DNA from 3 places in the Streptomyces sp. NPDC033845 genome. Region 1 is predicted to be linked to each of the others. Evidence: riboswitches for the same ligand, from Rfam matches in the RefSeq annotation. Region 1 holds a riboswitch; each other region holds the start of a gene.

Region 1 (3,999 bases):
CCCCGCTGGACGCCGAGCCGGCCGGTCTGGACGGGGTGGCCACCATCATGGCGCGGGCCCTGTCGGAGGGCACCGACAAGCACTCCGCCGAGGAGTTCGCGGCCGCCCTGGAGCGCTGCGGGGCCACCCTGGTCGCGCACGCCGACCACCCCGGGGTGCGGGTCTCCCTGGAGGTGCCGGTCTCCCGGCTGCCCAAGGGGCTGGCGCTGCTCGCCGAGGCGCTGCGGGCCCCGGCCTTCGCCGACGAGGAGGTGGACCGGCTGGTCCGCAACCGCCTCGACGAGATCCCGCACGAGCTGGCCAACCCGCAGCGGCGGGGCGCCATGCAGCTCTCCAAGGAGCTGTTCCCGCCGCGGCTGCGGATGTCCCGGCCGCGCCAGGGCACCGCGGAGACCGTGGCCCGGATCGACTCCGCGGCCGTCCGCGCCTTCTACGAGGCGCACGTCCGCCCGGCCACCGCCACCGCGGTGATCGTGGGCGACTACCCGGCCGCCGAGCTGGACGACGTGCTGGCCGAGACCCTGGGCGGCTGGACCGGCGGTACCGCCGAGCGCCTCCCGGCCACCCCGGTCACCGCCGACGACACCGGCCGGGTGGTCATCGTGGACCGGCCCGGAGCGGTCCAGACCCAGCTGCTGATCGGCCGGATCGGACCGGACCGGCACGACCGGGTCTGGGCGGCCCAGGTGCTCGGGACGTACTGCCTGGGCGGCACCCTGACCTCCCGTCTGGACAAGGTGCTGCGCGAGGAGAAGGGCTACACCTACGGGGTGCGGGCCTTCGGCCAGGTGCTCCGCTCCACCGCCCCGACCGCCCCGGAGGGCGCCACCGGGGCGTCCATGCTGGCGATCAGCGGGTCGGTGGACACCCCCAACACCGGTCCGGCGCTGGAGGACCTGTGGAAGGTGCTCCGGACGCTGGCGGAGGGCGGACTGACCGACGCCGAACGGGATGTGGCGGTGCAGAACCTGGTGGGCGTGGCCCCGCTCAAGTTCGAGACCGCGGCCTCCGTCGCGGGCACCCTGGCCGACCAGGTGGAGCAGCAGCTGCCGGACGACTACCAGGCCCGGTTGTACGCGCGGCTGGCGGAAACCGGCACGGTGGAGGCGACTTCGGCCGTGGTCAGCGCGTTCCCGGCGGACCGGCTGGTCACCGTCCTGGTGGGCGACGCGGCGCAGATCGAGGCCCCGGTGCGGGCCTTGGGCATCGGAGAGGTGACGGTGGTCGCCAACTGACCTGCGGGCGGCGCCCGGAGGAGGTCTGACCCCAGGGGCCCCGGTGGTTCATCCACCGGGGCCCCTTTTGCTCTTGATGCCCGATTGGCTGGAGTGGTGCCCGGTATGCGGTGTGGCGTACGCAACAAAATCCCGTGTCCGTTTGGTGATCTACCGATCATCCGCCTAGCGTCGGTCCCGCTGTCCGTCAGCTGTAACCGCCGCACCCGCGGCACCGGACAGCGATCGCCGAGTCCCCGTCAGGCGCGAGCCTGGGGAGCCGGGGACCCACATGAGTCCCTGGGGTGAATCGGGCCGCCTCGCAAGAGGGGGACCGTAGGAGACCTTCCTGCTCCGAACCCGTCAGCTAACCCGGTAGGCGAGAGGGAAGGAAAGGATCAGCCCCTTCATGGCGTTTGGCAGTCGTGCCGCCGGCTCCGGCAAGCACCGTGGTACCAGCCGTCTGAGCAAGAAGAGCGCCGGCATAGCCGGTATAGCCGCCCTCGCCACCACGGGCGTCGTCGGCTCCTTCGCCGCTCCGGCCTTCGCCGCGGACAACGACCACGTGAACCTGGACACCGGCCTCAACGCCGTTGTCGTCGCCGATGACCTGGCGGGCGAGATCGAGGCCCAGGCCGAGGCCCAGCAGCACGCCGCCGAGGCCGCCGCCGCGAAGGCGCAGGCCGAGGCCGAGGCGAAGCAGCGGGCCGCCGAGGCCAAGCGCATCGCCGAGGTCAAGGCGAAGGCCGAGCGCGAGGCCAAGGAGCGCGCCGCCCGCGAGGCCGAGCGCAAGCGCCTGAACACCTTCGTCTCCCCGCTGGCGAACTCCTACGTCTCGACCCAGTACGGGGCGGGCGGCAGCATGTGGTCCTCCGGCACCCACACCGGCATCGACTTCCACGCCGACTCCGGCACCGTGGTCCGCTCCGTGGGCCTCGGCACGGTCGTCGAGGCGGGCTGGGGCGGCGCCTACGGCAACAACGTGGTGATCAAGCACGCCGACGGCACCTACACCCAGTACGGGCACATGCTGAAGCTGTCCGTCTCGGTGGGCCAGCAGGTCGAGCCCGGCCAGCAGATCGGCCTCTCCGGCAACAGCGGCAACTCCAGCGGCGCGCACCTCCACTTCGAGGCCCGCACCGGCGCGGACTACGGTGACGACATCAACCCGATCACCTACCTCCGCTCGCACGGGGTCCGCGTCTGACGCACCGCCCCGCCCAGCACCTCCGAACAGGCCCCGGCTCATCGAGCCGGGGCCTGTTTCTTTTGCCTTCCGTCGCCGCCCGGAAATAATCGTGTGCTGCAATGGGGTCGAGACAATGACGCCAGCATTAACCGGAGGTCCGGTCTTGCGTATTCCTGCGCACGCGGTGTGTACGGCAATCCGCGACGATATCGTCACCGGAGTCTACGAGCCCGGTGGCAGACTCACCGAGGAAGTGCTCGCCCGCCGGTACGGGGTCTCCCGGGTCCCGGTCCGCGAGGCGCTGCGCACCCTGGAGTCGGAGGGGTTCGTCACCACCCGGCGGCACGCGGGCGCCTGTGTGGCCGAACCCACCGCGCAGGAGGCGGCCGATCTGCTGGAGCTGCGGACCCTGCTGGAGCCGCTGGCGGCGGCCCGGGCGGCCCGGCGCCGCGGCGACGCCCACCTCAAGGTGCTCCGCGGGCTGGTCCGGCTGGGCCAGGAGCGGGCCAGACAGGGCCAGGGGGAGGATCTGCGCTCGCTGGGCGGCTGGTTTCACGAGACCCTGGCCCAGGCCTCCGCGAGCCCCGGTCTGATCGCCCTGCTGACCCAGCTGCGGCACAAGGTGGCCTGGATGTACGCGGTGCCGGTGCCGGTGCGGCCGGTGGAGTGCTGGACGGAGCACGGGGCGATCGTGGACGCGATCACCCGGGGGGACGCCGAGCGGGCCCGGGCGCTGACGGCGGCGCACGCCGAGCGGGCGGCCGACGCCCACCGGGTCCGGGTGTGGCCGGTGAGGACCTCGCAACCTGCCGTAAACATGCCGAGCGGCCGCCATTAACAGGGCCCGTATACAAAGGGAGCCCCGGCCGCGGCCGGGAATTCACTGCTGCCCGGAATTCGATGGCGGGCTGAATCCGTGTGCTGGATCCGCCTGCCGGAATTCCGTGTGTGTATTTCCGGCCGGGCGACCCGGGAAAAGCGGAGGAGCCGCGGCCCCGGTGTTCCGGGTGCCGCGGCTCCTCGCCGAGCTCGTGGCCGGGCGGACCCGGCGGGTGGGCTCAGACGGTCTCGGGAAGCTCGTCCAGGCCCTTCTCGACCAGCTGGGCCAGGCGGTCGAGCGCGGCCTCCGCGCCCTCGGCCTCGGAGGCGAGGATGATCTCCTCGCCGCCCTGGGCGCCCAGGCCCAGCACGGCGAGCATGGAACCGGCGTTGACGGGGTTGCCGTCCACCTTCGAGATGGTCACCGGGACGCCGGAAGCGGTCGCCGCACGGACGAAGATCGAGGCGGGACGAGCGTGCAGGCCCTCGGCCCAGCCGACGTTGACGCGGCGCTCTGCCATGGTGATGCCCTTCAGGTTCTGACGGTTGTCTAGACCAGTCTCTCACGGCACCCGGAATGCTCCGACCGACCTTCGGCCCGGATCCACCGCCGTTGGACCTTCCCCAGCTTGCACCGTTTTGCCCGGGGCTGCCTAACGCGCCGCGCGAGGGTCCTCCCGCCCGTTCGCGCCGTAGGATCAGGCCATGACGACCGCGTCGGACCCCTCGTACCCGGCCCACTGGGAAGCGGACGTCGTGCTGCGCGACGGCGGCACC
Region 2 (3,999 bases), on a different contig from region 1:
GCGCAGGGTCGCCGAGTTCACCCCGAGGGTGCAGGAGCTCACCGACCACCTGATCGACGGGTTCGCCGCGCGGGGGGAGGCGGATCTCATCCACGAGTTCGCGTTCCCCCTCCCCATCTACGCCATCTGCGAGATGCTCGGGGTACCGCGAGAGGACCAGGACGACTTCCGCGACTGGGCCGGGATGATGCTGCGACACACGAAGGCCGGGCAGGGCGGCGGTCCGCGCGGCGGGGTGGCCCGCTCGGTGAAGCAGATGCGCACCTATCTCGGAGAACTCATCCACCGCAAAAGGGATGATCTGGGCGATGACCTCATCTCCGACCTGATCCGGGCGAGCGACCACGGGGACCACCTCACCGAGGCCGAGGCCACCGCGATGGCCTTCATCCTGCTCTTCGCCGGATTCGAGACCACCGTGAACCTCATCGGCAACGGGGTCCACTCCCTCTTCATGAACCCGGACCAGCGGGCCCGCCTCCAGGCCTCCCTCGCGGCCGGCGAGAGCGACCTGCTGGCCACCGGAGTCGAGGAACTCCTGCGCTACGACGGCCCGGTGGAGCTCGCCACCTGGCGCTTCGCCACCCGCCCGCTGACCCTCGGCGGACAGCGGATCGAGGCCGGGGACCCGGTCCTGGTGGTGCTCGCCGCCGCCGACCGCGACCCCGAACGGTTCACCGCACCCGACACCCTGGACCTCTCCCGCACCGACAATCAGCACCTCGGATACGGACACGGCATCCACTACTGCCTCGGCGCGCCGCTGGCCCGGCTGGAGGGCCAGACCGCGCTGGCCACTTTGCTGACGCGTCTGCCGGACCTCGAACTCGCCGCGGACCCCGCCGACCTGCGCTGGCGCGGCGGGCTCATCATGCGGGGGCTGCGCACCCTGCCGGTCAGGTTCACACCCGCTGATTAACTGACCCGGAGTCAACGATGTGACCTTCGCGTGATCTGCGCTGCATCGACTTGTGACAAGCGTTCGAGGAGCGCTAGGTTCCGTGACCTCCCCGCTGTCACGCGAAAGGTCCACCCTCATGCGTTCCGGGAACGGCCGGCATCGCCGGCCCCGTCAGGTCCCCGCGATAGTCGTCACGGCCGGAGTCACCGGCACCGCCCTGGCGCTCCCGCTGTTCGCCGCCACCGGCGCGAGCGCGGCGGACACCGCCACATGGGACAAGGTCGCCGAGTGCGAGAGCGGCGGCACCTGGAGCGCCGACTACGGCAGCGGGGCCTACGGCGGGCTCCAGTTCACCCAGGAACGCTGGGAGGCGGCCGGCGGACTCGACTACGCCCCGCGCGCCGACCTGGCCAGCCGCTCGCAGCAGATCGCGGTGGCCGAACGGGTGCTGGCCGACGAGGGCCCCCAGGCGTGGTCCTCCTGCGCCGAGTCCGCCGGACTCGCCCGGGGCGGCCCGGCCGCCGCCGTCGACCCCGGCCAGCCGCAGGTGGCCGCCCCGGCGGAGAAGGAGCCGGCCCCGGACTCCTCCGCGGGCTACGAGCTGCCGGCCGCGCCCGGCGGCGCCTACACCCCCGGCGTCCCGATGATGCCGGCCCCGCTGCCGCCCGAGGAGCCGGCCCCGCTGCCGCACGGCCCGCTGGTGCCCGAGGTGCCGACGGCGCCGACTGCCCCGACGAACCCGGACGTTCCGGCTCTTCCGGACGTTCCGACCTCGCCCACCGATCCGACGGACCCGACCGCCCCGACGCGGCCGGTGCCGCCGACCGGCCCCGAGGACCCGACGGCGCCCGCCGACCCCACGGCCCCGCCCACCACCCCGGTGGGCCCGACCGCGCCGGCCCTGCCCACCGACCCGACCGCCCCCGCCGACCCGACGGCCCCGGCCGACCCGACGGCCCCCGAGGGCGGCACGGGCCTGCTGCCGGAGACCGGCGGGACGACCGACCCGGGGACCGGCACCGGAAGACATCGCGGCGCCCCTGCCGCCGAGACACCGGGCACTTCTGATGCAAAGTCGGAAAAAACGGACTCCACCTACACGGTGAAGGCCGGGGACAACCTGACCCGCATCGCCGACGCCAAGGGCGTGACCGGCGGGGTGAAGGCCCTCTACGCCGCCAACGAGCAGGTCATCGGCGAGGACGCGGACCTCATCAAGCCCGGCCAGAAACTGGATGTAACCCCGGAATAGGGGCAGTTCGCCCGACCGGAAAGCGTGCGATGTCCGTTTCGTGTAAGTGAGACATGCGTCTCTTCCGCTCAACTGGCGTGTCCTGTCTGTGACCTTCCGGAAATCGGCCCCTCACCTGCGCAAACGTCCCTCCGGGAAGCGCAAGTAGGGGCCGTTTCGGGCATCTGACGCCGATTGAACATCCGGGCCGGACCTGTCTACCTTCTGAATCGCTCGCCACCGCGGGCCCCTTCGACCGCATCGCCGAATCCTGCCGGCGGACGGAGGGAACAGTCGTCGCGTCAAGCGCCGAAGGCAGGAGCGGGGGAACCAAGGTAAGTGCCGGGCCCGGCCATTGAGAGATGGTCACGGAACGGCTTGGGGTGAAGACGCGCACTGCGCGACCGGGCAACTCACTCGCCCGAACCCGACAGCTCACCTCGTAGGCGTCGGTGAGGAGAACCTCCATGCTGCTTTCCGGCAAGGGCAAGCACCGCCGCGCCTCCAAGGCCACCCGTGTCGTCGCGCTCGCCGGAGTGGTCGGCGCCGCCGCTGCCGCTCCGCTGATGGCCGCGGGCACCGCCAGCGCCGCCACCGCCTCCCAGTGGGACGCCGTCGCCCGCTGCGAGTCCGGCGGCAACTGGTCCATCAACACCGGCAACGGCTACTACGGCGGCCTGCAGTTCTCCGCCTCCACCTGGGCCGCCTACGGCGGCAAGGCCTACGCCTCCACCGCCAACCAGGCTTCCAAGTCGCAGCAGATAGCGATCGCCGAGAAGGTCCTCGCGGGCCAGGGCAAGGGCGCCTGGCCGCACTGCGGCAAGGGCCTCACCGGCGCCGCGTACAACGGCGGCTCCACCGGCACCTCGAACGGCTCCGCCTCGAAGGCGAAGACCGAGACGAAGAAGGCCAAGGTGAAGAAGGAGACCAAGCGCGCCGAGACCACCACCCGGTCCGAGCGCACCACGGTCGCCCCGGCCCCGTCCAAGCCGGCCGCCAAGAAGTCGGCCCCCGCGGCCCCCGTCGCCCCCAAGACCGGCAACGGCTCCTACGAGGTCCAGGCCGGCGACACCCTCGGCGCCATCGCCGACGCCCAGAACGTCAAGGGCGGCTGGGAGCACCTCTACGAGCTCAACAAGGACATCGTCACCGATGCCGACCTGATCTACCCGGGCCAGAAGCTCAACCTCTCCTGACCCTCCGCCGGAACCCCGGCAGCCACGCCCGCCCGGCGCGTCACCGACGCGCCGGGCGGGCGTGCTTCGCGGCTCCGGGCGGGCTCCTCCGCCGAATCTCCAGGGCCCTATGTCCCGGAACCAGGGTATTCGGGCCCTTTTTCGTCCCAGGACCCGGGCGGTCGACCGACCGACCCCCCGGAGCCGGTTAGGCTCTAGTCCGGCAGAGGCCGTGCCACGGCCTCCCATGCCACCGCACACTCAGCGTCACATCCCAGAAGGAGATGCTCGTGCCGTCCATCGACGTCGTCGTAGCCCGGGAAATCCTGGACTCCCGAGGCAACCCCACGGTCGAGGTCGAGGTTGGCCTCGACGACGGGAGCACCGGCCGTGCTGCCGTTCCGTCCGGCGCCTCCACCGGTGCCTTCGAGGCCGTGGAGCTCCGTGACGGGGACTCCAACCGGTACCTCGGCAAGGGTGTCGAGAAGGCCGTCCTCGCCGTCATCGAGCAGATCGGCCCGGAGCTCGTCGGCTACGACGCCACCGAGCAGCGCCTGATCGACCAGGCGATGATCGACCTGGACGCCACCGAGAACAAGGGCTCGCTGGGCGCCAACGCGATCCTGGGCGTCTCCCTGGCCGTCGCGCACGCCGCCTCGGAGGCCTCGGACCTCCCGCTGTTCCGCTACCTC
Region 3 (3,999 bases), on a different contig from region 1:
GACCCGCGCTGCGCCAACTGCATGGCGCACTGCGGCTACGAGCCGACCGCGGTCCTCGCCACCATGGGATCGCTGAAGGAGTCCCTGCGCGCCGCCCGCGAGACCGTGTCCGGGAACCGGGAGAAGTCGTGACCGGGACCCCGGCTCCCACCGGGCCCGCCGGGACCGACGGCACCGACCGGCCCGCCCCGTTCGACCTGAGGGCCTTGCTGGCCGAACGGGGCGCGGAACGGTACGAACTGCACGCCCGTCACCTCAACCACCAGTTGCCCCGGATGCTGCGCACCATCGGCTTCGACAAGGTCTACGAACGGGCCGAGGGCGCGCACTTCTGGGACGCCGAGGGGAACGACTACCTCGACATGCTGGCCGGGTTCGGGGTGATGGGCCTGGGCCGGCACCACCCGGTGGTCCGGCGGGCCCTGCACGACGTGCTGGACGCCGGGCTGGCCGATCTGACCCGGTTCGACTGCCAGCCGCTGCCGGGGCTGCTCGCCGAGCGGCTGCTCTCGTACAGCCCGCACCTGGACCGGGTCTTCTTCGGGAACAGCGGCACCGAGGCGGTGGAGACCGCGCTGAAGTTCGCCCGGTACGCCACCGGCCGGCCCAGGGTGCTGTACTGCGCGCACGCCTTCCACGGGCTCACCACGGGCTCCCTCTCGGTCAACGGGGAGAACGGCTTCCGCGAGGGGTTCGCACCGCTGCTGCCCGACACCGAGGTCCCGCTGGGCGACCTCGGGGCGCTGGAGCGGGAACTGCGCAAGGGGGACGTGGCGGCCTTCGTGGTCGAGCCGATCCAGGGCAAGGGGGTCCACGAGGCCCCGCCCGGCTATCTGCTCGCGGCGCAGGAACTGCTGCACCGGCACAAGGCGCTGCTGATCGCCGACGAGGTGCAGACCGGCCTCGGACGGACCGGCGATTTCTACGCGTACCAGCATGAACCCGGCGTGGAGCCGGATCTGGTGTGCGTGGCGAAGGCGCTCTCCGGCGGCTATGTGCCGGTGGGGGCCACCCTGGGCAAGGACTGGATCTTCAAGAAGGTCTACTCGTCCATGGACCGGGTCCTGGTCCACTCGGCGAGCTTCGGTTCCAACGCCCAGGCCATGGCGGCCGGGCTGGCGGTGCTCTCGGTGATGGAGCGGGACGGGGTGGTCGCCAACGCCCGGGCCATGGGCGAGCTGCTGCGCGGCCGGCTGGCCGCGCTGGTGGACGAGTACGAGCTGCTGCACCAGGTGCGCGGCCGCGGGCTGATGATCGGCATCGAGTTCGGCCGGCCCTCCTCGCTGGGCCTGCGCAGCCGCTGGAGCATGCTCCAGGCGGCCCGCAAGGGCCTGTTCGCGCAGATGGTGGTGGTGCCGCTGCTCCAGCGGCACCGGATCCTCACCCAGGTGTCCGGGGACCATCTGGAGGTCATCAAGCTGATCCCGCCGCTGATCGTGGACGAGCGGGACGTGGACCGGTTCGTGACGGCCTTCCGGGCGGTGATGGACGAGGCGCACGCGGGCGGCGGCCTGATGTGGGAGTTCGGCCGCACCCTGGTGAAGCAGGCCGTCGCCCAGCGCTGACGGCCCGCTCCGGCGGGGCTCAGTCCAGCAGCCGGTCGTGCAGCCGGCCGAGGGTAGCGGAGTCGAGTCCGAGGCCCTCGGCGAGGTACCGGGGCACTCCGCCCCACTTCTCGTCGATGGTCTCGAAGGCGGCGTCCAGGTACTCGGCGCGGGCGTCGAAGAGAGGTGCGAGCAGGGCCGTGACCTCGGGGGAGCGGGTCTCGGGGGTGTCCCCGGTGCGGCGCACGCGGTAGCGCCGGTGCGGGGCGTTGGACTCCAGGTAGTCCGCGAGCACCGCCTCCCGCTCCACGCCGAGGGCCAGCAGGGTGACCGCGATCGACAGCCCCGCGCGGTCCTTGCCGGCGGCGCAGTGCATCAGGGCCGGCACGCTGTCCTCGGCCAGCGCGTGCAGCACCCGGGAGTGCTCTGCGGTACGGGTCCGGATGATCTGCCGGTAGGAGGCGGCCATCCGGGCGGCTGCCCGGCCCTCGCCCAGCAGTTCGCGCAGCTGCTCCAGCCGACCGTCCCGGACCATCTTCCAGAACTGTGAGCCGTCCGCCGGGTCGGAGAGCGGAATGCTGACGTTCCGGACACCGGGCAGCGGGACGTCGGGTCCCTCCAGCGCGTGGTCGGCGGCGTTGCGGAAGTCGAAGACGGTGTGGAGCCCGAGCGAGGCGAGGAAGTCCGCATCGGTTTCCGTGGCATGTGCGAGATGTCCGCTTCGAAATAGAACGCCCGATCTGACCCTCCGTCCGTCGACGGTCGACAAACCGCCCACATCACGGAAGTTACGCACTCCGGACAGTTCGGGTATCTGCTGGGTCACCAGGGCTCCTCCGCTTCGGTCCTGCCGGGTGAGGCAGATCATACGGTGACGTTCGGTGGCCGGGCTCCGGCGCCGAATTCCCTGCCAGGGACGGGTGTTGCGCCCATTGCGCGGACTCAGGGTGACCGGAATTCCGTTGATCCATCATCCCGGTGATTCCCCGGGGGAATTCACGGCTTGTTCCCCAAGGCCGAACTGGAATACGGTCACCACCGATCCGGGTGAAACGCCTAATCCTGCCGCCACCCGGAAACCGCACCCGACTCATTCACGTGCGCGGCAGGAGCGGGGGAACCAGGCAGGCCGCCGGACCGGATCTTCTTTATTCCGGGACGGCTCGGGGTGAAGCCGTACATCCGATGTGCGGCCGGACATCTCCAGTCCGAACCCGACAGCTCACCTCGCAGGCGACGGAGAGGAATTCGCGATGCCCGGTAAGGGAAAGCACCGCCGCCCCAAGTCCAGCCCGATCACCCGTGGTTTCGTCGCGGCCGGCACCGGCGGCGCGGCCCTCGCGCTCCCGCTGCTGGGTGCCGCCGGCGCCAACGCGTCCGAACTCCCGGCCGCCCGTGCCGCGGTCCCGGCCACCGTCCCGGCCGCGGCCCCGGCCGCCGCCCTCCCCACGGCGAAGACCACCCCGGCCCCCGCCCAGCGGGCCGCGCACCGCGCCCCGTCCGTCTACACCGTGGCCCCCGGCGACTGCCTCTCGCAGATCGCCCAGGACCGCGGCATAGCCGGCGGCTGGGAGCGTCTCTACGCCGACAACCGCGAGGCCGTGGGCTCCGACCCCTCGCTGATCCACCCCGGCCTCCGACTGGACCTCGCCGGCTCCGGCAAGGCCGTGGCCGAACGGCGGCTGCCCGCCGTCCCGAAGCAGCGCACCGCCGCCACCCCCGAGCGCCAGCGCCCCGCGAGCCCGGCCACCGAACGGGCCTCCACCGAACCGGCATCCGCCGACCGGGGCACGAACGACCGCGGTACCGACGACCAGGGCTCGACCGGACCGGGTACGGGTGACCAGGGTGCGACCGAGCAGGGCTCCACCGGGCAGGAGTCCGGGACGAGCGCCTCCGCCTCCGGCTTCGTGGCCCCGGTCGTCGCCCGGATCAACACCCAGTACAAGGCCAGCGGCAGCATGTGGTCCAGCGGCTCGCACACCGGTGTGGACTTCGGCGCGACCATGGGCACCAGCGTCAAGGCCGTGGGCGCGGGCACCGTGGTCTCGGCCGGCTGGGCCGGCAGCTACGGCAACGAGGTCATCATCCGGCACGCCGACGGCCACTACTCCCAGTACGGCCACATGTCCCAGCTGTCCGTCTCGGTCGGCCAGAGCGTCACCGCCGGCACCCAGGTCGGCCTGGTCGGCTCCACCGGCAACTCCACCGGCCCGCACCTGCACTTCGAGATCCGCACCACCCAGAGCTACGGCTCGGACATCGACCCGCTGGCCTACCTCCGCTCCAAGGGCGTCACCGTCTGACCGGCGGCACCACGGCGGTCCGAGCGGTCCGGGGCCGGGAATCCGAGGCGGATTCCCGGCCCCGCCGTCTATTCCGCCCGACCGGGTGGCAAAGATCACGGTCCGTCAACCCCTGGCTACGGTCGCGTAGGTCACAGGTGTAGGTGAAG

Evidence for each region. A riboswitch is a leader RNA that binds a small molecule or an ion and turns the genes downstream of it on or off. The one in region 1 is predicted to bind cyclic di-AMP.
Region 2: linked by a shared signal. The riboswitch ahead of ACZ50K_RS12705 (transglycosylase family protein) and the one ahead of ACZ50K_RS21145 (M23 family metallopeptidase) in region 1 are both predicted to bind cyclic di-AMP.
Region 3: linked by a shared signal. The riboswitch ahead of ACZ50K_RS10985 (M23 family metallopeptidase) and the one ahead of ACZ50K_RS21145 (M23 family metallopeptidase) in region 1 are both predicted to bind cyclic di-AMP.

What each region holds. Positions count from the first base shown of each region.
Region 1 is NZ_JBVIRI010000009.1:232,936-236,934, reverse strand. Features, by position in the region: gene ACZ50K_RS21150 (M16 family metallopeptidase) at 1-1,235, shown strand, start outside; cyclic di-AMP (ydaO/yuaA leader) riboswitch at 1,452-1,611, shown strand; gene ACZ50K_RS21145 (M23 family metallopeptidase) at 1,624-2,421, shown strand; gene ACZ50K_RS21140 (GntR family transcriptional regulator) at 2,567-3,241, shown strand; gene ACZ50K_RS21135 (HPr family phosphocarrier protein) at 3,462-3,743, opposite strand; gene ACZ50K_RS21130 (bifunctional acetate--CoA ligase family protein/GNAT family N-acetyltransferase) at 3,928-3,999, shown strand, end outside.
Region 2 is NZ_JBVIRI010000005.1:82,757-86,755, reverse strand. Features, by position in the region: gene ACZ50K_RS12715 (cytochrome P450 family protein) at 1-919, shown strand, start outside; gene ACZ50K_RS12710 (LysM peptidoglycan-binding domain-containing protein) at 1,038-2,153, shown strand; cyclic di-AMP (ydaO/yuaA leader) riboswitch at 2,430-2,596, shown strand; gene ACZ50K_RS12705 (transglycosylase family protein) at 2,600-3,328, shown strand; gene eno (phosphopyruvate hydratase) at 3,592-3,999, shown strand, end outside.
Region 3 is NZ_JBVIRI010000004.1:262,273-266,271, forward strand. Features, by position in the region: gene hpnH (adenosyl-hopene transferase HpnH) at 1-132, shown strand, start outside; gene ACZ50K_RS10975 (aspartate aminotransferase family protein) at 198-1,565, shown strand; gene ACZ50K_RS10980 (tyrosine-protein phosphatase) at 1,585-2,370, opposite strand; cyclic di-AMP (ydaO/yuaA leader) riboswitch at 2,621-2,795, shown strand; gene ACZ50K_RS10985 (M23 family metallopeptidase) at 2,798-3,850, shown strand.